Regions from separate parts of the Vibrio eleionomae genome, predicted to be linked through region 1. Evidence: predicted binding sites of a transcription regulator. Region 1 holds the regulator's gene; each other region holds the start of a gene.

Region 1 (8,357 bases):
CGTCCATTTTACATATTGATAAAATATATTGATAACCCAGCAATCTGTCGCCATCATGTAGACAATGAGTCGCAAGCATAAGAAAAGTTGGCGAGATCAGTTGAGATTAAATTATGAATTTTTCGTTGCGGTGATCGCCAGAGCAGTCTAGAATCTTGGATGCTAATAAATACTCAAACTAATTGTCAAAAACCGCTTTCTCGTAGCGGTTTTTGTGTTTTTACTACTATTCCCGCTTTTTGCACTAAAATAAAGCGAAACCTGACTGTTCAACATTATCATCACCAATGTACTTTCAGGTTATTTGATACCAATGGAAATCACCTATGGCGACAATAAAAGATGTAGCACGCTTGGCTGGCGTTTCTACGACCACCGTATCACATGTCATCAACAAAACCCGTTTTGTGGCAGAAGCAACTCAAGAAAAAGTGCTATCTGCTGTTAAGGAGTTGAACTATGCCCCTAGTGCAGTTGCCCGCAGTTTAAAATGCAACACAACTCGAACCATTGGCATGTTGGTCACCCAGTCCACGAACCAATTTTTCTCCGAAGTCATCGATGGTGTCGAAAGCTACTGCTATCGCCAAGGTTATACGTTGATCCTATGTAACACTGGTGGCATTTATGAAAAACAACGCGACTACGTACGCATGCTCGCTGAGAAACGCGTTGATGGCATGTTGGTTATGTGTTCGGATATGACGCCAGAATTGATGGAAATGCTAGAGAGCCATTCCGATATTCCTAAAGTGATCATGGATTGGGGATTAGAAGACTCCCAAGCCGATAAAATCATGGATAACTCAGAAGAAGGTGGCTATATCGCCACTAAGTACCTTATCGATCATGGTCATAGTCATATTGCCTGCTTGAGTGGCCACTTAAACAAAATTACCTGCCAAGAGCGTATCCAAGGTTTTCGTCGCGCAATGAACGAAGCAAACTATGACGTGAACGAAGATTGGATTCTTGAAGGTAACTTTGAATGTGATACCGCCGTTCTTGCTGCTGACAAAATTTTGGCGATGGATGAAAAACCGACCGCTGTTTTTTGTTTCAACGATACGATGGCACTGGGCTTAATGAGTCGCCTACAACAGAAAGGCGTAAAAATCCCCGAAGAAATGTCAGTCATTGGTTATGATAATATTGAACTATCCGAATATTTCTCTCCACCGTTAACCACCATCCATCAGCCTAAGCGCCGTGTTGGTAAAAACGCATTCGAAATCTTGCTTGAACGCATCAAAAATAAAGAGCATGAACGCCGTATTTTTGAAATGCATCCAGAGCTTATCGAACGAGAGTCGGTAAAAAGCATTATAAAATAATAACTTACATTGCTTTAGCTCTGCCTTCTTTACACTTTTATTGATGAATTTATCGTTTATTATTAATACAGTCATTTTTGTGAGCAATATCACATAGAAGCAATTTTTATGTGATTTATGTTCAAGTTTAAGATTACTCTAATTAACGAAATGTCACGCACAGGGCAAACCATCTGTAAAGGTGGGACGCAAAGCTTCCGGCCTGAACCCCAGGTGGTACAGATGTTCTGGGTAGGTAGCGGGGTTACCGATGGCAAAAATGCATATGATGTTAACTTCTTATTGACACGGTCTTTGCATTCTTTTGCTACATTCTCGGACCTGGATTTTGGTGGCGTATGTTCAAATACACCGAGACTAAAGGCATGGATAAACCAATACTAAAAAACTCAATGCGACTCTTTGAAAAATTAGGTCGCGTAAAATCTCGTTCAATGTTTGGCGGCTTTGGAATCTTCGTAGACGACACAATGTTCGCGTTGGTTGTTAACGATATGCTTCATATCAGAGCTGATGATTCTTGTTCTGAGAAATACAAACAACAAGGCTTAGAACCATACGTTTACAAAAAACGTGGTTTCCCTGTGGTTACAAAATATTTTGCTCTTCCAGAATCGTTTTGGGATACACCCGATACTATTTTAGATGAAGCAAAATCTGCGTTGAAGATCGCGAAACAAGAACGCGAGACTCAGGCAAAAGCTAAACCTAACCGATTGAAAGATTTACCTAATTTACGTTTAGCTACAGAACGTATGTTGCGTAAAGCGGGAATTGAATCTGTCGAAGAGTTACACGATAAAGGAGCGGTTGAAGCGTATAAAGCAATTCAGCAAACTCACTCTACCGATGTAAGTCTAGAGCTTTTATGGGCTCTTGAAGGCGCAATCGAAGGCAAGCACTGGTCTGTTATTCCACAAACTCGGCGTGACGAGTTAATGCAAAATCTTTAGCCAAATTTGTTGCTAACAAGGCTTGTTGCTGAAAGCACCCTCTGGGGTGCTTTTTTATGCGCGCTATAACGCACATATGAGCCGTTGAGGTACATATTAGAGCTTTTACTCACCTAAAAGGTTAAAACCCGGCATACTTGCTTGTAGGCTCATCAGATATATCAATAACATCACTCTTGCGAATCATTTCTGCTAAACCGGCCTTTTAACCTTACCAGCCATGTATGAGCATAACCCTTAACTCATTTGTCCTAAGGCTATATCTAGATAAATAACCGTTAGTTAACCTATAAATCTGCTAATAATTTTGCGGTTTATCACCGAATTTCCAACTCATAATGTTTTAGAATAGTAGTAACAACTAAAATAGTTGAGACTATAGATTACAATTATTCGCCATGAGCTAGATCAATTTATGCTTTAAATTGGATAAATAAATTTTTACTCATTTTTCTTAAATGGCATTATTTTGTGATTATTATCACAAAAACATTGTACGGTTATTACATTGATTATTATAAAAATGTGACAGCCATATTTAGTCCTTAATTAGGACACAATATGACACCCCATTTGAAACACTGTTCATTTACATAATCTTGGTTAGACTGTGACCATTCAAGGTAATTGATATTGAAACTTTATATCGCAAATAACCCAACTGAAGCTCATATACTGTGTGGACTACTCCAGCAGTCAAACATAAAATGCGAAGTCAGAGGGGAACAGTGGTTCGGGTTAAGAGGAGAGATTCCTGCCGATGACCAATCAGCGCCATATATTTGGCTATTTAATCGTCTAGATGCCGATTATGCATGGGAGCTTATTCGTCAAACCCAAACCGACAATAGTGGTATCCTTTATAAAAATTGGGTCTGTTCTAATTGCGGGGAAACCAATGAAGGTCAGTTCGCTGTTTGTTGGAAATGTGGGAAACCTGATCACCAAGGGTGTGATTAATATTTTCTGAATGGGAACCGTATTTATTGGTGCAAGAGAAAGCGAATCGAGTGGTGATTAAAGGCCTCAGATTGCTCGATATTGCAAACATGACCACAATTGGATAACTCTATCAACTGACTACAGCGGTGTGTACTGAGCATTTTTCTAATAGCAGGAAGGAATAGATGATCGCGCTCTCCCATTAAGTATAACGTGGGAATAGGTAACTCTGTTTCTCTAAAATGTCCCATCAGTGCATGGGCTTCAGCGGTTAAACGATACCAACGTTTAAACTCTTTTTGACACAGCTTTTTAGCTTCTCTTATAAAGAGGTGACGTGATTCTTTTTGATGTTTATCAGGCATTACGACATGGGCAAAAAGTTGGTATAACCACATGTATGGGACGATATTTTTACACCAATCCCCAATTTTAACCAATATCCGAGAACGTAGATTAAACTGCATCACCGCTCCCCCCATCACCATGCTTTCGACACGCTCAGGGACAAGTTGGGCAATTGTTCGTACAATAATGGTTCCCAAAGACATGGCAACAAAGTGGGCTTTTTCAATGCTAAGATGATCAATCACGTGAATAACATCTTGCGCGACATCAGCGAACTGATAAGGTTTGAGTAACCACTCTTTAGGACCTCGTTTTGATTTGCCATGACCACGAAGATCAACCAGAAGCAAATTAAAATGTTGTCGATACTCCTTGATTTGCTTAAACCACAAAGACGAACTGCCCCCAGCGCCGTGAATAAATACGACCCATTGTTGACTGGTGGGATGTGAATACACTTTATGGAATAACATCAGTAAGTAAGCCATTTCGCTCCAAATTAATAGCGGCGCAAGTCTACCACATTGATAATGTCAATATCTTCCCCTTTTAAACAAAATCATCCTGATGACTTATATACCCAAGTCTTCTTATTGGAATGCACAATATCCAATGTTCTTTTCATTGTGTTAATCGATAAAAAAGCGGAGAGTGACACTCTCCGCTTAGTAAAGTACATCGATGGATGGGCAACGTTTAGTCAAACAATGCCTGTCTATACATCTTAATGTATTCTTGTGCTGATACTTCCCAACTAAAATCTCTGCGCATCGCTCTTTGTTGAACTTCGAGAAATTGAGTAGGTTGCTGCAGATAGAACAGTAACGCACGCTGCATAATAATTAAAAGTGCCTCTGGCGATGGCTCTAAAAAACCAAAGCCGGTCGCTTCATGAGGATCTTTATCGTAATCCACTACGGTATCTTTCAATCCCCCTACTTCTCTAACAATAGGTAAAGTACCGTAAGCCATACTATAAATTTGATTTAATCCACACGCTTCAAACTCTGATGGCATCAAAAAGAAATCAGCGCCCGCTTCAACCCAGTGCGCCAACTTGTTACTGTAAGTTTCAACAAATGCAAACTGTTCACTGTATTTATCGGCCAGTTTACGTAGACGCCCAGCAACTTCAGGCTCTCCAGTACCCACAATAACTAATTGCACATCATTGCGTAGGAATGCCTCAATGATAGGGAGTAAGTAATGAAATCCCTTTTGGTGCGTTAAACGGCACACCATACCAAACATAGGGACAGGGCGAGTCGGTAAGTGCACTTCTTCTTGTAAAGCGAGCTTTGCTGCTTGTTTGCCCGCTTGTAAAGAGGCCGCGTCATCACTATATGTCTGTGGCAAAAACTGATCTGTTTTCGGGTCCCACTCCGAATAGTCACAACCATTAACAATACCGTGCAAATCACGCGCACGCCGAACAAAATCATCGACCAACCCATGCGATCCTAACGGTGTTAACAGTTCACATGCATAGTTTGGACTAACTGCATTAATTTTGTCCGCATAAGCAATCCCTGCTCGAAGCATACTTACATGATCGACACCATAACGTAAAAACTCCATACCATTGAGATTCAATTCCGGAATAATTTCCAATTCATGGTAAGAAAATATGCCTTTAAAAATCGCATTATGAATGGTTAAGACACTTTTCATACCTTCATAATACGCATCATAGCGATAGCGGGTTTTTAATAAGAAAGGGATCAGTCCTGTATGCCAATCGTTGGCATGAATAACATTGGGTTTAATCCCCAACTTAGGCAGAACATCTAAGCTTGCAGCAGAGAAAAAACTGAACCGTTCGCCGTTATCAGCGTAAGCTTGATTCTGCTCTGCATAAAGTTCTGGACGGTCAAAATAGTGATCATTATCGATCAAATAAACCGGCACACCATCTAACTCTGTTTGCCTCACTTTATAGGATGAGTGAGGCCAATGTGTGAGATCGGTTTCCAAGACCACAGGGAGTGAGTTTTTATCAGGAATACTACGATAAGCAGGTAGCACAATGGCTACCTGTTGTCCTAATTGAGAGAGAGATTTAGGTAATGCTTTCGCTACATCAGCTAAACCACCACTCTTCACTAAACCTTGCGCTTCTGAAACGGCAAACCACACACTGATTTGCTCCATTTTAGAATCCAACTTTTGTTCCTTTAGCAATGACTACGATACCACTTGGTGAAACATGAAAGCGTTGTTTATCTAATTCACTATTTTCACCAATGACCGTGCCGGCTGCGATTTCAACGTCTTTATCAATAATGGCGCGTTTAATCGTACAACCTGCACCTATCTTCACATCACCTAAGATAACAGATTCACTAATACAAGAACCAGCAGCAATATTGGTTCTATAACCTAAAACCGATTTATAAATACTTGATCCTTGTATATAACTCCCACCAGAAACCAAACTATCGGTTAACTTAACCTTTTGCGCATCAACATCAACAAACGTTGCTGGCGGTAAAGGTGGATAATACGTATGCAGAGGCCAACTGCGATTATACAAAGAAAACTTAGGGTCTTTGCCAAGGAGATCCATATGCGCTTCCCAATACGCTTCAATAGTACCAACATCGCGCCAGTACCCTTCAGGCCGTTCACCCTTGATCATGTTATCCGAAAAATCATAGACGTACACATCCCCTTGTGGATACATAGTCGGGATAACATCTTTACCAAAATCGTGACTAGATTGTGGGTTATCTGCATCAGATTTTAACTCAGAATAAAGTGTTGGCGCATCAAAGATATAATTTCCCATCGACACAAGCGCCCACTCTGGCTCACCCGGAATACATTTAGGATGAGCGGGCTTCTCTTCGAATCCAACCATCCGCCCTTCTCTATCCACTTCGATAATCCCAAATGATGATGCTTGGCTGACGGGCATGCGGATAGCAGAAACGGTGAGCTTAGCACCTTTACGGCGGTGATAATCCAGCATCTGACGAATATCCATTTTATAGATGTGGTCAGAGCCAAAAATACACACTTCATCAGGTGACGACAATTCTATAAAACGTAGGTTTTGGTATATCGCATCAGCAGTTCCTTCATACCAACGCTTACCATCTCGCATTTGGGCAGGAATACAATCGATAAAGCGGTCAGTAATACCAGCCACATTCCAGCCTTTTTTCATATGTAGATACAGTGATTGTGACTTAAATTGCGTTAACACATAAATCCGCATTAAATCCGCATTAACGAAATTGTTTAATGCAAAATCGACTAGCCTATAACTGCCTCCAAATGGGACAGATGGTTTACTCCGTGAAGCCGTTAAAGGCATTAAACGAGTCCCCTCGCCTCCAGCCAAAATCATTCCCAGTACACCAGCCATTAAGGTTCTCCGTTATTTATTGTTTTCAGTGCCCACCGGTAGATTTGATAAACACTGTTCTTCCATCGAAGCATCATCCCCACCGCGACAAATGGGGCAAAAGGCCATCAAGTAGGTCAATACTGGCTGCAAATTAATCACTGACCACTTTACCCACCGGTTGCGTACACCAGTGTAATATCAAGAGCGACACTCACACACTGACCAACGTTTAATAAACAAGTACATCAATCTTTATCATTCATTAAACATCGTGATTTAGAACTGGATACGCAATGCCTTTATCCGAGCAGGTTTACGACAAACCGTACTTCGTTTACAAGCTCCTATAAAAAAGATAGTCAACATATTGAATAATGAGAACAAATAATTGGGAATTTAACAAAATATTCAACACTGTTTTAGAAAACTGAGAAATAGCCAACAAAATAAAAAGGCAGCTCGTAAGCTGCCTTTTTTATTCATGGTTTGTTATTGATAAATCACTATTTTTTCTTGCGTTTATCCGTTACTTCCCATTTACCGTCGATGTATAGCGCTGTCCAGCCAGATGGTTTTCCATCATGTTCGGTACGTACATAATGCTCTTTCGATTTACGGCTAAAGCGTACTACAGCACGTTCACCATCAGGATCTTTCGCTGGAGCAGTTGCTAGGTACTTGAATTTCTCAGGTAAGCGGTCTTGATATTTTGCTAGCTCTTCCACTAACGGTGCGCGTGTCTCACGCGATTTAGGGAAATTACTTGCCGCAAAGAATAAGCCAGACGCACCATCGCGAAGCACAAAATACGCGTCAGACTGTGTGCAAGGTAGTTCTGGGAAATGGACCGGGTCTTCTTTTGGCGGAGCCACTTCACCGTTTTTCAAAATCTTACGGGTATTGCTACAAGATTCATTGGTACATGCCATGTACTTACCAAATCGGCCATTTTTCAGAACCATGTCTGAGCCACATTTATCGCACTCAACAACAGGGCCATCATACCCTTTCAGTTTAAATTCGCCGTGTTCAACGATATAGCCTTCACAATTTGGGTTATTACCACACACATGAAGCTTACGTTTTTCATCAATCAAGTAAGCATCCATTGCAGTGCCGCAAATTGGGCAGCGTTTTTTAGCGCGCAGTGCTGCGGTTTCAACATCTTCTTCTAAGACATTGATAACACCATCTTCATCACCAAGATTGATGGTTGTCTTACAACGTTCTTTCGGCGGAAGTGCATAACCAGAACACCCTAAGAAAACGCCAGTAGAAGCCGTGCGAATCACCATTGGACGACCACAAGTTGGACATTCAATATCTGTTTGCACCATGTGGTTAGGCTTCATACCACCTTGTTCTTCATCTTGCTCAGCTTGTTCAAGGTTTTGACTAAAATCGGCAAAGAAGTTGTCTAATACCCCT
Region 2 (8,357 bases), on a different contig from region 1:
CGGTTGGAATACTTGTACCAACTCGGCCAATTCCAATGCGAGCCTGAGTGAACTGACGCAATTTATCCCATGGGTCTTGATGAACCAATTCTAATTCAGCGGGCTTGTTCATTAGATTGCCTCCTGAATCAAACGCAATGGCTGTTTAAAGGCATCTGGTAAACGATCACTTAATTGTGTTAAGCCATCTTGGCTAAAGATGCCCATTTGTCGTAACCAAGCCTCAAATTCTGGGGCTGGTTTGAGTCCCAGTACTTGTCTGGCATACAACGCATCGTGGAATGAGGTTGTTTGGTAGTTCAGCATAATGTCGTCTGAACCAGGGATGCCCATAATAAAGTTACATTCAGCGACACCTAGCAGAGTAAGCAGGTTATCCATATCATTTTGGTCGGCATAAGCATGATTGGTGTAACAAATATCACAGCCCATAGGCAGACCAAGTAACTTACCACAGAAGTGATCTTCAAGACCGGCACGAATGATCTGTTTGCCATCAAACAAGTATTCTGGACCAATAAATCCTACGACAGTATTTACCAATAGAGGATTGAATTTGCGAGCCAATGCATAGGCACGAGCTTCACAGGTCTGTTGATCAACATCGTGGTTGGCATTGGAAGAAAGAGCACTGCCTTGGCCAGTTTCAAAATACATGAAATTGTTACCGACGGTTCCGCGTTGCAAACTATTTGCGGCATCGTAGGCTTGCTGCAGTACATCGATGTTCACACCAAACCCTTGGTTTGTCCCTTCTGTGCCTCCGATGGATTGGAACACCAAATCAACGGGAGCCCCTTTCTCAATGCATTCAATTGTGTTGGTGACGTGAGTTAACACACAAGACTGGGTTGGAATAGAGTAGTGTTGAATCACTTCATCCATTAAATGCATCAATTTTATAGCTTGGCTGACACTATCGGTCGCGGGATTAATACCAATGACGGCATCGCCATTACCGTACATTAACCCATCGAAGATAGATGCTGCGATACCACTCATATCATCAGTAGGGTGATTCGGTTGTAGGCGAGTGGACATATGGCCCGGTAAACCAATTGTGTTACGGAATGCACTGGTGACTTGGCATTTTTTAGCGACCAAGATCAGATCTTGGTTGCGCATAATTTTACTGACAGCTGCCGCCATTTCAGGGGTAATCCCTGGACACACGCGTTTTAGCTCGACGTGAGTAGTGGATTCTTGCAGTAACCAGTTGCGAAAATCCCCCACGGTAAGATGTGCTATTTCAGTAAAAGCCGTGCTATCGTGCTCATCAATAATAAGCCGTGTGATTTCGTCTTTTTCATAGGGAATAACAACATCATTAAGAAATGTTTTTAGCGGTAAATCGGCTAATACCATTTGTGCCACTACTCGCTCTTCTGCAGATGTCGCGCACACTCCCGCCAACTGGTCACCTGAACGTAATGGTGACGCTTTGGCCATTACTTCTTTCAAAGAAGCAAAGTGGAAGGTTTTACTGCCTAATTGGTAGCGGTAATCCGAACTCATAAATCCCTCTCAAATTCGGTGTTGTTATCATTGAATTGCGTGAGCATGTTCGATTAGGAAGATCACCAAACATTGTTCACTGCTGAAGCTTAAGAAATACACCTTTACTTTCTGCGCTTCTATAAACCTAGACTATCGTTGTTAGTAATGTGTTCTGATGTAATAAACATGCAAAAATCATCCCCACAATGAGACATGAGAAATATAAAATTTAGTCATTACAAATCATAAGGTTAAATAGATTGGCTTGTTATTATAGAAATGGCGATTTACTCCGTAGAACGGACTGCGTCAAATTAGGGAGTGCGGTGCACAATCGTGGGGCGCTAAAGGATGGTGGTAGGGAAGAATGTAGCACAAATTTTTGGTGAGATTTGCGCTACATTATTTACGTTCAATAACAGAAACGGAAGCGTTGGATTAGCTTAATCCAATGATATGCCCATCGCTGTCGATATCGATGTTCATAAATGCGGGTTTGTCAGGTAACCCTGGCATGGTCATCACGTTGCCGCACAGTGCGTAAATAAATCCTGCGCCTGCACACAGTTTTAGTTCACGGATTGGTACGTCAAAGTTGGCTGGTGCGCCTTTTTTGGCTGAATCTGTCGATATTGAAAGCGGCGTTTTCGCTAAACATACCGAAAGTTTGTCAAAGCCCAATTGGTTTAACTGCGTGAGCTGCTGTTGAGCTTTGTCGCTTAAGCTTACTGATTTTGCGCCATACCCTTTTATTGCGACAGCGTGAAGTTTGTCTTCCAGTGAATCTTGAGCTTGATATAACGGAGTGAACGTGCTGTTTTTCTGGCACTGTTTGATGACAGCACGTGCAAGTTGAAGCGCGCCTTCACCGCCTTTCGCAAATGCTTCGCTGATGGCAACTTCGACATCTTGTGGTAGATTTTCTATCATCAATTTTAGTTGCTGGAGCTCTTCATCGCTGTCTTGCGGAAAACGGTTGATAGCAACCACCACTGGCACGCCATACTGACTCACGTTATTGATATGCCACTGTAAGTTGGTAAATCCAGCAGACAGTCCTGCTTGGTTCGGCTCAAATAATTCCGCAGGCATAGCTTGACCTGGGCGAAGATCGTACAAGCCCGAGTTGGCTTTTAGACCGCGCAATGTTGCTACAATGACGGCGCAGTCCGGAGAATTATTTGCTGCTTTAGCTTTGATGTTACAGGCCTTTTCAAATCCCATATCTGAACCAAAACCACCTTCCGTAATTGTGAAATCAGCTAAGTGAGTTGCAATCTCATCAGCAATAATTGATGAATTTCCATGGGCAATATTGGCAAAGGGGCCCGCATGTACCAACGTCGGAACACCCTCTAATGTTTGCATTAAGGTCGGTTCAATGGCTTCTTTCATGCTGACGGTCATGGCACCTGCCACTTGTAAATCTTCGGTAGTGATCGGTAGTCCATCCACATTATAAGCCACAACAATCTGGCCGATACGTTGACGTAGGTCTTGCAAATCGTTAGCTAGAGCGAGAATGGCCATGAGCTCTGAAGCCGCTGAAATGTCGAATCCGTCTTCACGTTCGTAGCCATTAATGGTTTTGCCTTCTTCATTACGACCAATGGTGACCATGCGCAGTGCTCGATCGTTATGGTCAATCACACGTTTCCAGGTGATTTGCTTAGGATCGATACGTAGGGCGGTTAAACCTGTACGAGTTTCAAAATCCTCATAGCCAAGGCGTTGCTCGTGATAAATACGAGCATCAATAGCAGCTGCCGCTAAGTTGTGCGCAGCGGTCACAGCATGAATATCGCCAGTTAAATGGAGGTTAAGTTCTTCCATTGGCGCAACCTGAGAGTAACCGCCGCCTGCAGCACCGCCTTTCACACCAAAAATAGGTCCCATAGAAGGTTGGCGAATACAGGCAAATACCGACTGGTTCAACTTAGCAATACCTTGAGCAAGCCCAATAGTGGTTACCGTTTTGCCTTCACCAAGTGGAGTCGGTGTCATAGCTGTAACCAACACAAATTTACCTTTGCGGTGTGCTTTGATTCGATTTAAGCAAGAGAGTGACACTTTGGCTTTATAACGGCCTTGGCTCTGAAATTCGTTGCTTTCTAAACCAGCAGAGTGTGCTATTTCATCAATAGGAGATAATGGTGTTGTGCGGCAAATGTCGATATCTGACAGCATAAAACCTCTTGGAAAGAGAAAAGGAAAACGTTTGCGTCGGATGATAACCGTTATTTTTCAGTTGTAAAGTAAATCCCTAAAAATCAAATGGACTTATTTTTAATTGACATAATAACGTCGTAATGACTGTTCTGGAACTATTAAAAAAGGTGCTCATAGAGCACCTTTTTAACGATAAAATCTTAACTTTTAGCAGTGTTTAGAATGCTGATTTAAAGATTTCACATACTTCTTCGTGAGTACCTTGACGTGGGTTAGTTACAGCACAAGCGTCTTTAAGCGCGTTAGTTGCTAGAGTAGGTACGTCTTCTTCTTTAGCACCTAGCTCAGTTAGACCTGCTGGGATGCCGATTTCTTTAGACAATTCAACAATAGCGTTGATCGCTGCATCTGCACCTTGTTCTGCGCTCAAACCTTCAACGTCAACACCCATTGCTTTAGCAACGTCACGTAGACGGTCTGCAGAAACACTTGCGTTGTAACGTTGTACGTGTGGAAGTAGAACTGCGTTACATACACCGTGAGGAAGGTTGTAGAAACCACCTAGTTGGTGAGCCATTGCGTGTACATAGCCTAGAGAAGCGTTGTTGAATGCCATACCCGCCATAAACTGTGCGTATGCCATTGCTTCACGTGCTTCTAGGTTTTGACCGTGTGCTACTGCTTCACGTAGGTTTGCTTGAATCATTTCGATTGCTTTGATAGCAACAGCATCAGTGATAGGTGTTGCCGCAGTTGAAACGTAAGCTTCGATTGCGTGAGTCAATGCGTCCATACCAGTTGCTGCAGTTAGAGACGCAGGTTTAGCAAGCATTAGTTTAGGGTCGTTAACAGAAATCAGTGGAGTTGTATGTTTGTCCACGATTGCCATTTTAATGTGACGAACTTCATCAGTGATGATGCAGAAACGAGTCATTTCAGACGCAGTACCTGCAGTAGTGTTGATAGAAATCAGAGGAAGCATTTCTTTTGGAGAACGGTCAACACCTTCGTAATCTGCGATTTCGCCGCCGTTAGAGGCTAAAAGAGCGATACCTTTAGCACAGTCGTGTGGAGAACCACCGCCTAGAGAGATAACGAAATCACATTGGTTTTCTTTAAGAATTGCAAGACCTTCGTTTACGTTAGTCACTGTTGGGTTTGGATGAGTACCATCGTAAACAACAGTTTGAACGTCACGTTCAGTTAGAAGATCAGACACTTCTTTTACAACGCCGATTTTGTTAAGAATCGCGTCACTTACGATTAACCCTTTTTTGAAACCTTTAGATTTAATTGCATCAGCAGCGTCTACAAGACAGCCTGCGCCCATTAAGTTTACAGTAGGAATAAAAAATGCACTCGCCATGAGTCAACTCCAATAAATAATCATGTTCAAAATATCTGGCTATAGATTTGCACAGAATGTTGTTGAGGGTGTTTGATCTAGAGCAAGAATTCTTGAAGCACGTTAAAATTGCTTCTTGTTCATGATGCGGATCACACAATAACCCCTATGATATGTATTGTTTTATGAATTCTACTGGTTAAATAACGGACAATTATTGTTTTTTGATTAAATTGTTAAGAAATAAAGTGCTAATGTTGTAATGTTAAATTTCACAATTGTTGCAAGTTAGACACAAAATTTAACAGTAAACCCCGTGTTTACGGGGTTTAGAAGAGAATTATTCTTATTTCCAATCGCTAAAATATTAAGCTAATGAGATCAATTTGTTGATCAATTTGTCGATGCCGGACGCTGCTTGGGATACATTTTCGGCCAACATATAAGCGGGTGTAGATAGAACATGGTGTTCTTGATCGTAGACAAAATCATCAACAGGGCAGTTTACGTGTTGACCGCCTAGTTGATTAAATGCTGCAGCAGTATCTGCATCGTTACCAATTGTGCCTTCAACGCCATTTTCGTAAATCATGGGAATAATGTGTGGGGCAATACACAGGTAACCAGCGGGTTTGCCTGCTTTTGCAAAGGCACGGCACGCGCCAGCAACATGAGTGTTGATGCTACACTCGGCACCTTTAACTGCAAAATCGGTAACATTCTTTGCCACGCCAAAACCACCTGGAATGACGAGCGCATCATAATCAGCTGCTTTCAATGTCGCCACGTCTTTGATGTTGCCACGGCAGATTCGCGCTGACTCGACCAACACATTACGCTTTTCTGGCATTTCTTCGCCTGTCGCGTGGTTTATCACATGCATTTGCTCTACATCTGGGGCGAAACATTGCCAAGTCGCATTATTACGCTCTATCGCAAGAAGGGTTAGTACTGATTCTTGGATCTCTGCGCCATCGAATACACCGCAACCACTGAGAATTACTGCGACTTTTTTCATGGGTTCACTCCTTTTTGTTTGTTAGTAAGCACTCAACGTTATAAGAACGCTGAGTCTGTTGGTAAACGTTATACGGCAACGCTTTAAAAAATCAGGCATTTTATACAGTCAGACTAGGTAGGAAAAGGGGTAGAGGTTGAATCTTTTCCATAGTCAGTTAATACATACATCTACCTAACAACATAGCACCGCACCAAAAATTAGAAAATCCTCAAATGGGACACACACCATTTCTAAATTGGACACACATTAATCTCGTGTGCTTTTAAAGGCATTTTGTTATCGGACACACACGTTTTAAAAGTGCTAAAAAAGTTGGGTTAGCTGTGAAATTACTCGTAAGTTTTGTCGTATAAGTTTGGACTATAACCCCATTGTCATCATGATTTAATTATTGAAAAGATGAGGAATTGGAATGGCAACGGCGCGTTCAAAGTTACTCTGCCCAGAGGTGACACCTTACTACCATTGTGTATCTCGATGTGTCAGGCGCTCTTACCTTTGTGGGTATGATCAATTGTCAGGAAAATCTTATGAACATCGTAGAGCATGGGTGGAACAGAAAATGTTGTCGCTGGCTGCAGTATATTGCATTGATATTTGCTCCTATTCGGTTATGAGTAATCACTACCATCTTGTGGTTCATGTAAACAAAGAGTCTGCCGCTAAACTAAGTGATCGTGAGGTGATTGATAGATGGTGTTCTTTACATAAAATGCCATTACAAATTTATCGATTTATAGAAGATAACAATACGAATCAATCTGAACGAAAACAGTGCCTCAAAATCATTAAGACGTGGCGTGAGCGCCTATATTCACTAAGTTGGTTTATGAAAGAGCTCAATCATCATATTGCTGTGCAGGCAAATAAGGAAGACGACTGTACGGGGCGCTTTTGGGAAGGACGTTTCAAGTCTCAAGCTCTACTCGATGAAAAAGCGCTCATTAGCGCAATGGCATATGTTGACCTTAACCCCATTCGCGCCAATATTGCCACTAAACCTGAAAACTCACGTTATACCTCTGTTTATATGAGATTAAAACAATTAGCAAAAAATAATAAGACGCCACCTAACTTAGCTGCTTTTATCGGGAATAAACCCAAATCGGTAGGAGGAATTCCATTTCTATTAAGGGATTACCTTGAGCTGGTGGATTGGGTTGGTAAGCAGTTAAAAGTGAGTGGAAAAGGGTTTATCGATAATGCAGAGCCACCCATTTTGCAACGACTGGCTCTGGAGCCGAGCGAATGCTTGTCTCTCGCAACTCAGTTAGAAGATAAAGTAAGAAATTGGATCGGAACTAAAGCACGAATAAATGACGCCAAATTGCAATTAAATAGAAAGCGTTTAGCTGCGTTCGAGATTAGCTAAAATACACCATTATCCCAATATGGAGAGGGAGTACCGTATTGTTTAGCAATAAAATCAACAAATAATCTGACTTTTTGTGGTAAGTGCTTACGCTGCGGATAAACGGCATAAACCGCGTGTTTAGGTAGATGGTAGTGGTTCATAATCGATACCAGTTTCCCCGCTTGAATATCTTTGCCAACGATAAAAGTGGGAAGTTGGCCAATACCGAGGCCTGATAGCAGTGTACGCCGGATCGCTTCACTATTATTGACCGTCATATTCCCTTTCGGTAATACTTTAAATTCTTGTTGCTCACGCAGAAAAGTCCAGTCGTTACCACCTCTAAAATATGTGTACTTTATGCAGTTGTGTTCCATTAAATCAGAAGGTTGTTCGGGAACTTTATGATTTTTCAGATATTCGGGTGATGCGCACAGTACGCTGTGGCAATCTGTTAATCTTTTAGCAATCAAATTTGAATCGGCTAAATGACCGATCCGGATAGCTAAATCGTATCCTTCAGCAACCATGTCTACCATGCGATCTTCTAGTTGCAGATCCAATTCAATATGCGGATATTGTGCTAAAAACTCGGTGATGAATGGCGCTACGTGACGTACACCAAACGACATCGGGGCTGTAATCCTTAGCTTACCTCTGGGCTCTCCTTGTAGTTCAGCGACGGCATCAACGCCTTGCTGAGCAAAGTTAAGCGCTTTGGAAACATGTTCATAATATCGTTCGCCAGCTTCCGTCAAACTAATGTGGCGAGTCGTTCTTTGAATTAATCTTATGCCTAACTCATCTTCTAAGTGATTGATACGCTTACTTACTGCGGATTTGGTTAGATTTAGTTTTTCGGCCGCACGCGAGAAACTTCCACATTCAACAACGGCGACAAATATGGGGATAGATGGAAAGTTGTTGAACATGAATACCTCTATTGGATGTGAAATTTATCTCACTTTAAC
Region 3 (8,357 bases), on a different contig from region 1:
TAAATTCGAATACGCCAACAGGACCATTCCAAAGAATAGTTTTCGCGTTTTTAAGGATTTCAGCTAGTTGTGCAGTTGAATCTGGACCAAGGTCGAAGATCATGTCGTCATCTTGAACGTCTTCAACTTTCTTGATTTCAGCTTCTGCGTTTTCGTCGAATGCTTTAGCACATGCAACGTCAGTTGCTACTGGAATTGCACACTCTTCCATCAGTTTTTTCGCTGTATCAACTAGGTCAGCTTCGTAAAGTGATTTACCTACGTTGTGGCCTGCAGCTGCGATGAATGTGTTTGCGATACCGCCACCGACAACAAGTTGGTCAGCAACTTTTGATAGTGATTCAAGAACAGTCAGCTTAGTAGAAACTTTTGAACCACCGACGATAGCAACCATTGGACGAGCTGGTTTGTCCATTGCTTTAGCTAGAGCTTCAAGTTCGTTAGCAAGTAGAGGGCCAGCACAAGCGATAGGAGCGAAAACGCCAACACCGTAAGTAGAAGCTTGAGCGCGGTGAGCTGTACCGAACGCATCCATTACGAATACGTCACATAGTGCTGCGTATTTTTTAGATAGTTCGTCTTCGTTTTTCTTTTCGCCTTTATTAAAGCGAACGTTTTCAAGAACAACCAATTCACCAGCGTTTAGTTCAAGACCGTCTAGGTAATCTTTAGCTAGTTTAACGTCGCAATCTAGTGCGTCGTTTAGGTAGTTTACAACTGGTTGTAGAGAGAATTCTTCAGCGTATTCGCCTTCAGTAGGACGACCTAGGTGAGAAGTCACCATTACTTTAGCGCCAGCAGCTAAGCAGTGTTTGATTGTAGGGATTGATGCCAAGATACGTGCATCTGAAGTCACTTTGCCATCTTTCACTGGTACGTTAAGGTCGGCACGGATAAATACGCGTTTACCTGCTAGGTCCAGGTCAGTCATCTTGATTACAGACATGATTTGTCCTCTCAAATTTTCAAAGAAATAAAGTTTGTTCACCCCGCCCCTAGGCCGGGCTCTGATATTCTTTCGTGTTCTACTGTTTTTTGATGTTCTATTTTTCGAACCGGGATAGAGGATATTTATTTCAGTGCAGAAAATAAATATTTTTTCCTCGAAATGTGGGCTATGACTCAGTTGCCTGCATTGCTAATGCCGTATCGAGCATTCTATTAGCAAATCCCCATTCGTTATCACACCAAACGAGCATCTTGACCAACTGCCCGTTACTCACTCTCGTTTGCGACCCATCCACAATAGCACTATGTGGGTCATGATTAAAATCGATCGAAACAAGTGGTGCTTCAGTATAATCAACTATATTTTGTAATGTACACTGAGACGCTGTCACAATGGTTTGATTTACGTCATTAACTTTCACTTTTGTGTTAACTGTGACACTTAAATCCATTGCCGTAACATTAACCGTTGGCACTCTCACAGAAATTGCTTCGAATTTGTTGGAAAATTTCGGGAATATCCGCTGAATACCTTTATGTAACTTCGTATCTACAGGAATTATAGATTGTCCTGCAGCACGTGTTCGACGTAGATCTGTATGGTACGCGTCTATGACCTGCTGGTCATTCATTGAAGAGTGAATTGTGGTGATTGTCCCAGAATCAATACCAAATGTTTCATCAAGCACTTTGATAATCGGAACGATGCAGTTTGTGGTGCAAGAACCATTAGAAACAATACGGTGTTCGTTGGTTAACGTCTCATGATTAACGCCATAAATAATCGTATTGTCGAGATCACTCGCACCAGGGTGAGAAAACAGTACCTTATTCGCCCCAGCGTCAATATGTTTGATTCCATCAGCATGACAACCATACACCCCGGTACAATCGAGTACGATATCCACACCAAGATCATGCCAAGGTAACATTGGAATGTCTTCCAAATGTAAAATTCGAATGGTATCGAAATGCTCTTGATCGTGATGAACATAGATATGTTCTTGATCATTTGTAATTTTCTTACCAAAACGACCATGACTGGTATCGTATTGGAGTAAATGAGCCATTGCATCTGGTTTGGCAAGTTCATTCACTGCCACAACCTTAATCTGCTGACTTTTGCCGCTTTCATAGACAGCACGCAATACATTACGTCCTATCCGACCAAATCCATTAATTGCTACCCTTAGCATCTATCCTGCGCCAATATCTGTTGTTGGTTTGCACAGATACTACTCCATTCATTGACAGTTATCACTTGGAAAGTGAAATTCATTAACCAAACCAATAATGCTTTAAAAATTAATTACATTTAAGTACGCAAATAAGCAAATTGATGCCTATACAGATAGAGCAGATAATTGAGACATGACTTGAATTTCAAGGATAAAAAAAGGGCCAAGCGGCCCTTTAAAATTTGAGTTGAAGCTAGCTTAAGCAATAATTTCGTTTGCTTTAGCCACAACGTTTTCTACGGTGAAACCGAACTGTTCGAACAGTTGCTCTGCCGGCGCAGATTCACCAAAGGTCGTCATACCCACGATACGTCCATTCAAACCAACGTATTTGTACCAGAAATCAGCAATACCCGCTTCAACAGCAACACGTGCTGTTACGTCAGCAGGTAGAACAGCTTCACGGTAAGCCGCATCTTGTTTATCAAACGTATCTGTTGATGGCATAGAAACAACGCGAACAGCTTTACCTTGTTTTTCAAGTTCTGCCGCAGCGTTGACTGCAAGTTCAACTTCAGAACCTGTTGCAATTAGAATCAACTCTGGCTTACCTGAGCAGTCTTTCAAGATGTAACCACCTTTAGCAATATCAGCCACTTGCTCAGCAGTACGCTCTTGTTGTGCTAGACCTTGGCGAGAGAAAATAAGTGCTGTTGGTGCATCTTTACGTTCGATTGCCAATTTCCAAGCTACAGCAGATTCCACTTGGTCACATGGGCGCCACGTACTCATGTTTGGAGTAAGTCGTAATGAAGCAACTTGCTCGACTGGTTGGTGAGTCGGACCATCTTCACCCAAACCAATTGAATCATGGGTGTAAACTTGGATATTTTGAACTTTCATCAATGCAGCCATGCGCATTGCGTTACGAGCATATTCCATGAACATTAGGAACGTTGCGCCGTAAGGAACAAAGCCACCATGAAGTGCAATACCATTGATGATAGCAGTCATACCAAATTCACGTACACCGTAGTGGATGTAGTTGCCTGATGCATCTTCAGCAGTTAATGACTTCGAACCAGACCACATGGTTAAGTTTGATGGCGCAAGGTCAGCAGAACCACCCATAAATTCAGGCAGTAATTTACCAAATGCTTCTAATGCATTTTGTGATGCTTTGCGCGATGCAATTTTTGCAGGATTTGCTTGAAGCTCAGCGATAACTTGGCTGGTTGCTTCTTCCCAATTAGCGGGTAAGTCACCCGCAACACGACGCTTGAATTCAGCCGCTAATTCAGGGTATGCCGCTTCATAAGCCGCGAATTTTTGATTCCAAGCCGCTTCAGATGCAGCACCTGTTTCTTTAGCATCCCACTGATTGTAGATATCAGTTGGAACTTCAAAAGGACCGTAGTTCCAACCAAGGAAATCACGCGCTTCTTTAATCTCATCAGCGCCAAGAGGAGCACCGTGACAATCGTGAGAACCCGCTTTGTTTGGCGAACCAAAACCAATAATGGTTTTACAGCAGATTAATGTTGGACGAGATGTTTCTTCTTTTGCTGCTTCAATCGCTGCATTGATCGCTTCAGGATCATGGCCATCAACCGCGGGAATAACATGCCAGCCATAAGCTTCAAAACGTTTTGGTGTGTCGTCAGAGAACCAGCCTTCTACATCACCATCAATAGAAATACCGTTGTCATCCCAGAAAGCAACCAGTTTACCAAGACCTAGTGTTCCCGCTAGTGAACACGCTTCATGAGAGATACCTTCCATCATACAACCGTCGCCCATAAAGGCATAAGTGTAGTGGTCAACGATATCGTGGTTTTCTTTGTTGAACTGAGCAGCTAACGCTTTTTCAGCTAATGCCATACCAACAGCGTTGGTGATCCCCTGACCTAGCGGTCCAGTCGTTGTCTCAATACCTGGCGCATAACCGTATTCAGGGTGGCCTGGTGTTTTAGAGTGAAGCTGACGGAAATTTTTCAGGTCTTCAATAGAGAGATCGTAACCAGTAAGGTGCAATAGTGAATAAATCAGCATTGAACCATGGCCGTTTGAAAGAACAAAACGGTCGCGATCGGCCCAGTTAGGGTTTTTAGGGTTGTGATTTAAGTGACTACGCCATAGAACTTCGGCGATGTCTGCCATCCCCATAGGTGCACCAGGGTGGCCAGAGTTAGCTTGTTGAACTCCGTCCATGCTTAATGCACGAATTGCGTTCGCGAGTTGTTTGCGAGAAGACATGTCAGCTCCTAAAAAAGCAGAAATAAATTATCCATAATAATGTGTTCTGCATTGTCGCAAAGCCCCTGTAACACTGCAAACCTTTTGCAATCCTTTTAGGCTTTATTTGCCCGTTGCTATCTCAGTTTTTCAGCACCAGTCACCTTGCCTATATGACAATCTGCAAACGTTTACTTATTTCTCATAACAAAAAGAACTTGTAATTTGATTATGGGATCCTAGAATAGACGTCTAGATGTAGAAACGCCTACATATTAATCGATAGTGCGGAGTAGCGCGGTCTTGAAGCTACTCTTATTTGACAAATATTGGAGTTATCATGGCTAAGCACCTGTTCACTTCTGAATCTGTATCAGAAGGCCATCCAGATAAAATCGCAGACCAAATCTCAGACGCGGTCCTAGATGCTATTTTGGAACAAGATCCAAAAGCACGTGTTGCTTGCGAAACTTATGTAAAAACCGGCATGGTTATGGTCGGTGGCGAAGTAACAACTTCAGCATGGGTAGATATTGAAGAACTCACTCGTGAAACCGTACGTGAAATTGGTTACACAGGGTCAGATATGGGCTTTGACGCCGGCTCTTGTGCTGTTCTCAACACTATTGGTAAACAATCACCAGATATCAACCAAGGCGTTGATAAATCAGATCCTAAAGAACAGGGCGCTGGTGACCAAGGTATCATGTTCGGTTACGCAACAAACGAAACTAGCGTGTTAATGCCTGCGCCAATTACTTACGCGCACCGCCTAATGCAGCGTCAAGCAGAAGTTCGTAAAAACGGCACACTTCCTTGGTTGCGTCCAGACGCTAAATCTCAAGTAACCTTCAAATACGATAATAACCAAATTGTTGGTATTGATGCCGTCGTTCTATCTACTCAACACGCCGACAGCGTTTCAACCGCTGACCTTCGTGAAGGTGTTATGGAAGAGATCATCAAACCAATCCTTCCTACTGAATGGTTAGACAAAGAAACTAAATACTTCATTAACCCAACCGGTCGTTTCGTTATCGGTGGTCCAATGGGTGACTGTGGTCTAACAGGTCGTAAAATTATCGTTGATACCTACGGCGGTGCAGCTCGTCACGGTGGCGGCGCATTCTCTGGTAAAGATCCATCAAAAGTGGACCGCAGCGCAGCATACGCAGCACGTTACGTAGCGAAAAACATCGTTGCAGCTGGCCTTGCAGATCGCTGTGAAATCCAACTTTCTTACGCAATCGGTGTTGCCGATCCAACATCAATCATGGTCGAAACATTTGGTACTGAAAAAGTATCAACTGACGTGATTGTTAAAGCAGTACGTGAATTCTTCGACTTACGTCCATACGGTCTGCAAGAAATGTTAAGCCTACTGCAACCTATCTACAAAAAGACTGCAGCATACGGTCACTTTGGTCGTGAAGAATTCCCTTGGGAAGCGACCGATAAAGCGGCTCTATTGCGTGAATTCGCAGGTTTGAAATAAACCGTCGCAGCTAGATTGAAAATGAATAGAAGGCCCTGACTCCGTCAGGGCTTTTTTTATATTGCCAGCTCGATTAGTATACCAAGCAGAAATGCCCCCGAAGTTAGAGCACTGCATGACTCAACCTACCATAGGCCCAGACTTAACCAAACAAGCTCAAAGCGTTCTACAACGCTGTACAGAACAAGCAAATCAATATTTTTCTACTGCTCTGCCTACCCCCTCGTTAAGCTATAAACTACGTGGTAAAGCGGCAGGTAAAGCTTACATGCACCTTAATGAAGTTCGGCTCAATCCCGTTTTATTTAATGAAAATAAAACTGCCTTTCTTGAGCAAGTGATCCCACATGAAGTGGCTCATATTGTCACCTACCAATTGTTTGGCCGCGTGCGTCCGCACGGTAAAGAGTGGCAAGCAGTCATGACGCAAGTATTCCATTTAGCACCGGATACAACCCATCAATTTTCCGTGCTATCAGTACAAGGCAAAACCTTTGAATATGCTTGCGCCTGTCAACATCACCAACTCTCAATCCGTCGTCATAATAAAATCCAACGTGGTCAAGCAGTGTATCGCTGCCAACATTGCCATCAAGAAATACGCTTTACGGGAAAACGTTTGAGTTAACCCCCTGTGATTAAGAACAAAATATCTAACCTTATGTCAGTATTATGTGTTTTCTCATCATCCGTTTCTGTTACCGATAGATTTCATATTTTTGAGTGTTAGACTGAAAAAATCATACTTTTTTCAGTCTTGTAATGAACAAATTTAAAACATTAATTCTCTCCATCATGATGATGGTTTTCTCTTCTTTTAGCTCAGCTCACGCTCCAACCAGTTTTTATCAGGCTAAAACCCAAGCGGTTAAGTTGTATAAGACACACCCAACGACATTTTATTGCGGCTGCGCAATTACTTGGCATGGTCGTAAAGGAGAACCCAATTTACAATCTTGCGGTTACCATGTTCGCAAGCAACCTCGTCGAGCACACCGCATTGAGTGGGAACACGTTGTTCCTGCGTGGCAATTTGGCCACCAGCGTTTGTGCTGGCAAAAGGGTGGAAGAAGTTATTGTGAACGACATGATAAAGGCTTTAAAAAAATAGAAGCAGATATGCACAACCTCACGCCGGCCATCGGCGAGGTCAATGGCGATCGCTCCAATTACAATTTTAGTCAGTGGAATGGTGTTGAAGGGGTAACTTATGGTCAGTGTTCAATGCAGGTCGACTTTAAACAGCGTAAAGCAATGCCTCCAGAACAAGCGCGCGGGCCCATCGCTCGTACTTATCTCTATATGAGCCAACGCTATAATTTTAGACTGTCTAAAGCCCAACGACAGTTGATGAATGTTTGGGACCACCGTTACCCAGTGAGCTCATGGGAATGTCAACGCGATCAAAAAATTGCAGCGATTCAAGGAAATCATAACCCGTTTGTTGAAGGTCAGTGCCACAAATAGTCCTATCTCTCGACAACACAAAGAATTGCAACGAAAAACTCAGCGTAACAAGGGCATTTGCCCTTGTTTTTTTGCTGTAAAGCATCCATGTTAGACGCTAGTAGAAAACATATTTGTCAGGACTCATGCATGCGCATTCCCCGTATTTATCACCCGGAAACGATTGAACATCTAGGCACAGTAACATTAAGCGAAGATGCCGCAGGCCACATTGGCCGAGTACTTCGTATGCAAGAAGGACAAGAAGTCCTTCTTTTTGATGGAAGCGGTGCTGAGTTTCCGGCCATTATTATCGAATCAGGGAAGAAACGCGTGCTCGTTGATATCTCAGAGCGAGTCGAAAATGGCTGTGAGTCCCCTCTCGATTTACATTTAGGCCAAGTCGTTTCTCGCGGCGATAAGATGGAATTCACCATTCAAAAGTCAGTTGAATTAGGGGTAAATGTGATTACTCCGCTGATTTCTGAACGCTGTGGCGTTAAGCTTGATGCCAAGCGCTTTGAGAAAAAATTACAACAGTGGCAAAAAATCGCTATTGGCGCTTGTGAACAGAGCGGCCGCAATCGTGTACCAGAAATTCGACCAATTATGTCTCTTGAAGAGTGGTGTGCAGAACACAGCGATGGGTTAAAGCTCAACTTACATCCGCGCGCGCGCTACTCCATCAATACGTTACCAGAGCCGGTAACCAAAGTGCGATTATTGATCGGTCCTGAAGGCGGCCTTTCCGCTGAAGAGATTGAAATGACTCGCCAATATCAATTTGAAGAAACGCTGTTAGGGCCTCGAGTGTTACGCACCGAGACCGCCGCCTTAACCGCTATAACAGCCTTACAAGTTCGCTTTGGCGATTTAGGCTAATGGAGAAGAATAATGATTAAACTCGGCATCGTAATGGATCCTATCTCATCCATTAACATCAAGAAAGACACTAGCTTTGCCATGATGCTAGAAGCACAACGTCGTGGCTACGAGATCCATTATATCGAGATGAATGATCTACACTTAGATCAAGGTGTTGCTCTTGCTGATAC
Region 4 (8,357 bases), on a different contig from region 1:
GGATAAACCTAACCCAGCCATGCCGTATATTGAGTTTTACTGGGCTACAGCAGTGCGTACTGTGTTTGATTTGAATCAGTATGATCTCAACACTCAACAAGGTTACTTGAAAGCCTTAGCCGAAGGTGGCGATGCCATTATTCGCTTGCGTAGCCCAAACCTTGGCGGATCGGGTAAAAACGCCGTCGATCTTGGTCAATATCCAAAAGTCAGTAAAAAAGGGCTTAAGCATTTACAAAAACGCTTCAGTAAACTGAGTTATATGATCGAATACAAACAGCAACTCAGTAAGTAATGCCTATTTTGTGACCTTTTCTTCTAGTACCCACCGCCATGTAGCGTTAGCGTAAACCGTATGCTAATCGCTAGGCGGTGCATAACGACAAATATCAGTTTTAGCATTGCCCAGCACATCTCAATTGGATTGCGTAAGGAAATGCTTATGAATAACTCAACTCATGTTGCAGTCATAGGGGCTGGTGTCATCGGTTTATGCTGGGCGGCGTTATTTGCTGCCAAAGGGTACGAAGTGCAAGTATACGATCCTCGTGACGATCTCGATGATCAACTGACCCATACTCTCCCACTCTACCTAAAACAGATTCCAGACCTCCCACAAGATGTTAACTCGATATTGTCGCGCGTTCATGCTTGTCACGACCTCAAGAAAGCGACAATGGATGCTAAATACATTCAAGAATCTGGTCCTGAATCTGTGACATTTAAGCAAGCGCTTTGGGCAGAGATTGAGCAATATGTCAGCGCCGATTGTTTATTATTGTCCTCAAGCTCGGGTATCGTTGCCAGCACGCAAGGGGCGAAAATGAATAACAGTCATCGTATTGTGATTGGTCACCCGTTTAATCCTCCTCATATTCTACCCTTAGTAGAAATTTGCGCCGCTAAAACAACGTCACCGCAACTGATTCAACAAGCAACTGAGTTTTATCAATCTCTTGGCAAATTCCCTGTCGCACTGAATCATGAAAAATCAGGGTTTGTCGCCAATAGACTCCAAATGGCGCTAGTACTCGAAGCGATTAAACTGGTTAACGAAGGCGTGGTCGGTATCAAAGAGCTGGATGATATCGTGACTCATTCCCTTGGTATCCGCTGGGCAAGTGTTGGGCCGCTACTCGCTTTTCATTTAGGTGGCGGCGCAGGTGGTTTAACCCACTTACTGGAACATATTGGTGTGGGTCTAGCTAACGCAATTGGTCAGCCTGATATGCTAACCAATGACTTAATCTCTGCTATCGGTAAACAAGCGAACAACGCTTATCCTAAACGTGATTTACAGCATTATTGTGATGAAAGGGATCGCCGCCAGCAAGTAATTATCAATGATCAGAACAGCCACTAAGCTGTTGATAATAAAAACGAGGGAATGGTACAAAATATTCCCTCTCATTATTTCTATACTCGATAAGTGCCCATACCCAAGTAACCTCACTCCTACCCCAAAAATAACCGAGCTTAATTGGCATCAACTAACCAGCAACTTATTGATCTACCGCCTTGTCTTTATGTAATAGATGGAATATTGTTTTGCCGTTGTTTTAACCGAACGTTTTCGGTTAAACACTTTTTATGATTCTCAGTGCATTTATCCTAAGAGCGGCGATTGCTATGTAATCGTTGCAATGGTCTAATAGCCTTGAATCATTGATCACTAGGTAATAAGACATGCAACAGGAACACCAGCCGACTTTCTTTTTCTTTGACTACGAAACTTGGGGTACCAGCCCAGCCAAAGACAGACCAAGTCAGTTCGCTGGAGTAAGAACGGATAAAGACTTTAACATCATCGGCGAACCTGTGGTGATTTATTGTCGCCTACCTGCCGATTATCTACCGGGGCCTGAAGCCGCACTTATTACTGGAATCTCACCACAAAAAGCAATGGCCGAAGGATTACCAGAGCCAGAGTTTATTCGTCGTATCTATGATGAGCTCGCGACACCAAATACAACCAGCCTTGGTTATAACAGCATTCGATTTGATGACGAAGTGACACGTTATACCTGCTACCGTAATTTCTTAGATCCGTATGAGTGGAGCTGGAAAAACGGAAATTCTCGATGGGATCTATTAGATGTGATGCGCGCATGTCATGCATTGCGTCCTGAAGGAATCGAGTGGCCGGAAAACGAAGATGGATTTACTAGCTTTAAACTCGAACATCTATCGAAAGCTAACGGTATAGAACATGAAAATGCGCACGATGCGCTCGCCGATGTTATTGCAACAATTGAGATGGCGAAAAAAGTCAAAGCCGCTCAACCAAAGCTGTTTGATTATTTCTACAGCATGCGTAATAAACGTAAACTTAATGATCTGATCGATATCGTAAACCTGACACCGTTAATGCATGTGTCAGGCATGTTAGGTAGAGAATGCCAATACACTAGCTGGGTCGTGCCCGTTGCATGGCACCCAACGAATCAAAATGCCGTGATTGTGGTTGATTTAGCTAAAGATCCGCAGCCACTGCTCGATTTAGATGCAGATGCATTGCGTGAGCGTTTATACACTCGCCATGATGATTTAGCGCCTGATGAGCTCCCTGTTCCCGTTAAATTGGTGCAACTAAATAAGTGTCCGATATTAGCGCCAGCGAAAACACTAACTGCAGATAACGCACACGCGATTGGTATTAATCGTGAACAATGTTTGGCTCACTTAGCTACGATCAAAAGTCACCCAGAGATTCGCGAAAAACTTATCGCGCTATTTGGTGTTGAGCGTGAGTTTGAAAAAAGCAGTGACGTCGATACTCAGCTGTATGACGGATTTTTCTCTCCAGCTGATAAAGCTGCAATGGAAATTATTCGTGAAAGTGATCCCGAAGCCTTAGGTTCCCTTGATATTCAGTTTAATGACCCGCGTATTGCGCCTCTTTTATTCCGTTATCGAGCTCGTAATTACCCATGGACGCTCAATGATACCGAACAGCGCCAATGGACACATCATTGCCGAGATTATTTCGAGCAAAATCTTGAATCTTATATGCTCAATTTAGAAAACTTGGTTCATGAACATGAAAGCGATACAAAGAAAATCGCACTCTTAAAATCGGTATATCAATACGTAGAACAACTCGCCTCTTAATGGGTATTAAATTCTTGTATGCGAAGTATATATGTTAAACACACTATTTAAATATATCGTTTCATTCGCACTGATTTTCATCAGCTTAGCGATAGGAAACTGGATTCAAAAAATGCTCGGCGTGGCCGTTCCAGGGAGTATTTTTGGTATGCTCATTCTGTTTGCCTTACTGGCAAGTGGTTTGGCGCCTGTCGATTGGGTTCGTCCCGGCTGTCACATTTTCATCCGTTATATGATGCTGTTATTTGTTCCTATCAGCGTAGGGCTGATGAACCATTTTGACATGCTACTGGATAACGCTTGGTCTATTCTCGCCAGTGCTATTGGCGGCAGTGCTATCGTCATGGTGACGTTAAGTCTCATTTTAGACCGTTACCTCAATACCGATAAGAAGCCTAAAAAAGAAAAAAAGCTCCAGCGCGTCGGCGCTCAAAGCATTAAGGAGAAAGCATAATGTGGCTCATTCTTACGCTTGTGGTTTTTTTCTTATGCCGCTGGATTGCAACTAAAATCCATTCACCGTTAGCCAATCCACTGCTAATGAGTATTGTCATTTTAATTGCTATTTTGATGCTACTCGGTGTTCCTTTTGATACCTACTACGCAGATAACATTTATATCAGTGATCTTTTAGCTCCTGCAGTGGTTGCTCTGGCTTTCCCATTGTATGAACAGTTACCGCAAATTAGGGCAAACTGGCGAATTATCATGTTGGCATGTACCGTTGGCAGCATTATGTCGATGATGACAGCGGGTATTATCGCTGTATTAATGGGAACCAATATTACGCTGATTGCATCTTTAATGGCGAAATCCATTACGACTCCTATCGCGATGGAAGTATCAAAAAATCTTGGCGGCGAACCTTCTATTGCTGCCATTGTCGTTGTGCTCGTAGGCTTATTCGGCGCCATTATGGGTTATCCAATATTTAAAATGTTAAATATTACTCACCCTATTGCTAAAGGGCTTACCATGGGATCAGTTTCCCACGCACTAGGTACTGCAACGTGTGCAGAACGTGAACCTAAAGATGCCGCATTTAGTTCATTAGCGTTGGTCATGTGTGGCGTAATTACCTCTATTCTTGCCCCCATCTTTTTTGGCATTATCGTTTGGTTACACCACTTCATAGTGAATTGACCCATCAACATACTGTATTGCACTTATCTAAAGCCGAGAAACCACCGTTCTCGGCTTTTTCGTATGCGAGCGAATGAATATAGATATAGTTCACAAGTTGCACACCTGTAATCGATAACATGTGTGATCGCACTCTATTTATGTAACAAATAAATTCAATTTCAATAAAATTGTGATTTAAATCACTTATAAAAATCCTCATTTTCCTACACTAATTCTCCATAAATAAACAAGGACAGCTTATGAAAGGCCGTATTGAAGAAGCACTAAAAACGTTACCTGAAGCCATTTCCGATTATCTTTCCCCTATCGTGCTTGCCGACGATTTTGATGCAACACTATCTGCCGAGCATTTTACCCAACTATTAACGTTGTCCGGTTATAGCGATGCTGAACTGCGTATCGCTCTGCTGCCATTGGCCGCCGCTTTTGCCTATGTACCTATTTCAAACTTTTATGTTGGCGCTATTGTACGCGGGTTAAGTGGTCGTATTTATTTTGGTGCCAATATGGAATTTTCAGGAGCCCAGCTTGGACAAACCATTCACGCTGAACAAGCCGGAATTAGCCATGCTTGGACCAAAGGAGAAGAAGGGATTAAAGATCTCACAGTCAACCACACGCCATGTGGTCACTGTCGCCAATTTATGAATGAGTTAACCACAGCTGATTCCCTGCAAATCCAACTGCCAGCACGTGATAGCCAATCGCTTCAACACTATTTGCCAGAGTCATTCGGACCAAAGGATTTAGGTATCGAATCTGCATTGATGGCCAAAATCGACAATGGGCAGCACTGTGATGTTGACGAAGCCATTGTTCAACACGCACTTTCCGCGCTTAATCGCAGCCATGCACCTTACACACATAACCTGAGTGGAGTGGCGTTACAAACGCGATCAGGACGTTATTACACCGGTGCTTACGCCGAAAATGCAGCGTTTAATCCCAGCCTGCCACCACTGCAAGTTGCTCTTGTCTTAGTGCGCATGGGAGGCGAAGAATTTACCGCTATCGAACATGCCGCTTTGGTTGAAATGGCGCAAGGCACGATTAGTCACCTTGCTTGTACTCAATCAACGTTAGAAGCCATCAATCCAGACATCGACCTTGCGTACCTTGCCTTAGATTAAACTCCCTCCCTTTTAGAAAGAGGCAGTCCTATGCCTCTTTCATTGCTAACCAATAAATCGAGCGAATTTGATGTAGGCACGTCGCTCGAGACACGTTAAGATAAGCGCAGTTCTCAATCTCATCTCAGTCAATCAGTTATACAAATACGTTGCTAAACGTTATCCAAGGAATGGTATGTTTTCCCAAGTTATTGCGATTTTGTTTCCCGTCATGGCACTTGCGGTGGTCGGTTATTTGTTAGCGGTTTGGTTTAAACCCGACTTTCGCCCTCTCAATAAGATGAATTTGGTGGCGTTCACGCCTGCATTGGTATTTTCATCATTACTGCATATGAAGCTTGATATGAGTCAGCTTCCCTTAATCGGTGCGTCGCTTATCGCGGTTCTACTCCCCGGCTTACTGATGATTCCAATTTGCCACTGGGGTAACTGGCAATACAAAACTTGGGCACCACTGCATATGTTTCGTAATAGTGGCAATTTAGCCATTCCCATTTTTACTTATACATTTGGCCCACAAGCGATGCCTGCTGCTGTGATGCTAATGGTAGTGTCAACCTGCTTACAAGTGAGTGTCGGCCAAAGTATTTTGAAAAAATCTGCCTCTGTGGCACAAGTGTTCGTGTCCCCACTCTTTTTATCCGCCGTGCTCGCAATCGCGATTAACTTAAGTGGTGTCACTGTATGGGAACCACTTTATCAAGCCTCAGATTTATTGGGCCAAGCTTGTATCCCAATTATGCTATTGTCGCTCGGGTCGCAAATGACCAATATGCAATTGTCAGGGTTAAAAATTGGCATCATCTCAACCTTACAATCTCTTGCCACAGGTTTCGTCGCTTTTGCTTTGATCTATTGGTTAATCCCTTTACCAGCAATGCAAATGCAAATGATGGTGCTGTTCACGATGTTACCGCCTGCAGTGATGAACTATCTCTTTGCGGAACAATGCCAAGTGGAGCCCACCAAGGTCGCCTCTATGGTCTTGTTTGGCAATTTCTTCGCTATCGTTACCTTGCCTGCACTACTGGTGTTTGCGTTTTCATTGCCTAATAGCTGACATCAAACCGTCATAAAAACGGCTTAAATTGACCAGCTCTTGCCGCAAAGAAACGCTCACGCAAACGTTTGCTTTTTTCGTTTTTTTCAGTATGATTGCGGCTATCTTGACTAAGCCGATTAATTTTTAAAAGGATTCTCTATGTTGGGGACTGCTACCCGCGCTAACGCTACCCGTGTACTACTTCTAGGTTCAGGCGAACTTGGTAAAGAGGTAGCGATCGAATGTCAACGTCTTGGATTAGAAGTGATCGCATGTGATCGCTACGCTGATGCACCTGCAATGCAAGTGGCTCATCGTAGTCATGTTTTTGACATGCTCGACGGCGACGCGCTAGCAAAAGTCATCGCGGAAGAGAAACCCGATTATGTCGTACCAGAAGTCGAAGCGATTGCTACACCAAAACTGGTGGAGCTGGAAGCGCAAGGGCTCAATGTTGTTCCTACTGCGAACGCCACTCGCCTAACTATGAACCGAGAAGGGATTCGTCGCTTAGCCGCAGAAGAACTTTCTCTGCCAACTTCACCTTACCGTTTTTCTGATAGCTACGAAGAATTTTTAGCAGCGGTTGAATTCGTCGGTACACCGTGTGTGTGTAAGCCAGTGATGAGCTCGTCAGGTAAAGGCCAAAGTGTCATTAAAACGCCTGAAGATGTCGAAAAATCTTGGACATACGCTCAAGAAGGTGGCCGTAGCGGTGCTGGTCGCGTGATTGTTGAAGGTTTTATCGATTTCGATTATGAAATCACGCTATTAACTGTTCGTGCAGTAGACGGCGTGCACTTCTGTGCACCGATCGGTCACCGCCAAGAAGATGGTGACTACCGTGAATCTTGGCAGCCACAAGTGATGTCAGAAAATGCCCGTAAAGCTGCTGAATTTGTTGCTGAAGAAGTGGTTAATGCCTTAGGCGGTTATGGTTTATTTGGTGTTGAGCTATTTGTAAAAGGTGACAAAGTCATTTTCAATGAAGTGTCACCTCGCCCACATGATACTGGCCTCGTAACATTGATCTCACAAGATGTCTCCGAGTTTGCCTTGCATGTTCGCGCTTTCACAGGTCTACCGATTGGCTCAATCACGCAATACGGTCCTGCGGCTTCCGCGGCGCTACTAGGTAATGGTACATCACAAAACATTCAATTCAGTGGCTTAGAGGACGCGCTAGCGCTACCTCAAACTCAAGTTCGTCTATTTGGCAAACCTGAAATCGCTGGTCGTCGTCGCTTAGGTGTCGCTTTAGTCCGCGATAAAGATACCCAAAGCGCAGTTGATAAAGCCATTGATGCAATGAAAGCAATTCAAGTTCATTACAACTAAGTTCGCTTTCACACGTTGCACAGATACAAAAATAGCATGCCTTGGCATGCTATTTTTATTTTCGTCTAGGACGTAAAACGACCCACTAGGCTTTTTCAATCATCCAAACCACTTCAGAAAAACGCGATAGTCCCTTCTGCGCAATTTTTGGATGATCCTCATCTGCGATATCTTCTTGTAATATAGTAATATTCCAGTCCGCAAATAGGCGACGCACCTCTTGCTCCGGAATACTAAAAGGAGGACCACTTAACTCTTGCTGTGGGTAATCTAACGTGACGAGCAGCACCTTACCACCTGGTTTTAGTAAACGTTTAATATGCTCGACGTACTCTACTCGCATATCTTCAGGCAGAGCGACCATAGCGGCCCGATCATAGACAAGATCGACACTATCCAATGGCGCAGTAAAGAAGTCACCCGTAAAGATAGAGAGTTCATCAAACTGATACAATTCATGAGCATGATTAATTTGAGTCACCAGTGGTGTATAAAAGTGTTCAGCAAAGAAGGCCCTCACAGCTATTGGACTGAGCTCAACACCTGTAACGTCATTATGCCTTTCTGCCAGCCAAACCAAATCTTCTGAC

Evidence for each region. The regulator PurR, encoded in region 1, represses purine synthesis genes. The targets are predictions, from matches to a motif close to TNANGNAAACGTTTNCNTNA.
Region 2: a site for PurR is predicted at 3,704-3,723, ahead of F9817_RS18930 (formate--tetrahydrofolate ligase). Genes of this name have one in related genera too.
Region 3: a site for PurR is predicted at 4,541-4,560, ahead of metK (methionine adenosyltransferase). Genes of this name have one in related genera too.
Region 4: a site for PurR is predicted at 6,504-6,523, ahead of purT (formate-dependent phosphoribosylglycinamide formyltransferase). Genes of this name have one in related genera too.

Annotation. Positions count from the first base shown of each region.
Region 1 covers NZ_WEKT01000057.1:23,116-31,472, reverse strand. Annotated here, with positions in the region: gene purR (HTH-type transcriptional repressor PurR) at 327-1,334, shown strand; cyclic di-GMP riboswitch class I at 1,488-1,586, shown strand; gene F9817_RS20115 (TfoX/Sxy family DNA transformation protein) at 1,700-2,287, shown strand; gene F9817_RS20110 (putative signal transducing protein) at 2,921-3,247, shown strand; gene F9817_RS20105 (alpha/beta fold hydrolase) at 3,271-4,065, opposite strand; gene glgA (glycogen synthase GlgA) at 4,274-5,728, opposite strand; gene glgC (glucose-1-phosphate adenylyltransferase) at 5,730-6,947, opposite strand; gene topA (type I DNA topoisomerase) at 7,433-8,357, opposite strand, start outside.
Region 2 covers NZ_WEKT01000049.1:16,042-24,398, reverse strand. Annotated here, with positions in the region: gene eutC (ethanolamine ammonia-lyase subunit EutC) at 1-112, opposite strand, end outside; gene F9817_RS18935 (ethanolamine ammonia-lyase subunit EutB) at 112-1,515, opposite strand; gene F9817_RS18930 (formate--tetrahydrofolate ligase) at 1,936-3,684, opposite strand; gene yiaY (L-threonine dehydrogenase) at 3,884-5,032, opposite strand; gene elbB (isoprenoid biosynthesis glyoxalase ElbB) at 5,379-6,029, opposite strand; gene F9817_RS18915 (transposase) at 6,445-7,404, shown strand; gene F9817_RS18910 (LysR family transcriptional regulator) at 7,401-8,318, opposite strand.
Region 3 covers NZ_WEKT01000006.1:77,943-86,299, forward strand. Annotated here, with positions in the region: gene F9817_RS05595 (phosphoglycerate kinase) at 1-946, opposite strand, end outside; gene epd (erythrose-4-phosphate dehydrogenase) at 1,116-2,144, opposite strand; gene tkt (transketolase) at 2,385-4,382, opposite strand; gene metK (methionine adenosyltransferase) at 4,702-5,856, shown strand; gene F9817_RS05615 (SprT family zinc-dependent metalloprotease) at 5,972-6,484, shown strand; gene F9817_RS05620 (endonuclease) at 6,652-7,323, shown strand; gene rsmE (16S rRNA (uracil(1498)-N(3))-methyltransferase) at 7,453-8,184, shown strand; gene gshB (glutathione synthase) at 8,197-8,357, shown strand, end outside.
Region 4 covers NZ_WEKT01000028.1:1,848-10,204, reverse strand. Annotated here, with positions in the region: gene F9817_RS14415 (ParB/Srx family N-terminal domain-containing protein) at 1-295, shown strand, start outside; gene F9817_RS14410 (3-hydroxyacyl-CoA dehydrogenase NAD-binding domain-containing protein) at 443-1,363, shown strand; gene sbcB (exodeoxyribonuclease I) at 1,687-3,111, shown strand; gene F9817_RS14400 (CidA/LrgA family protein) at 3,143-3,565, shown strand; gene F9817_RS14395 (LrgB family protein) at 3,565-4,254, shown strand; gene cdd (cytidine deaminase) at 4,497-5,387, shown strand; gene F9817_RS14385 (AEC family transporter) at 5,563-6,447, shown strand; gene purT (formate-dependent phosphoribosylglycinamide formyltransferase) at 6,589-7,767, shown strand; gene F9817_RS14375 (thiopurine S-methyltransferase) at 7,853-8,357, opposite strand, start outside.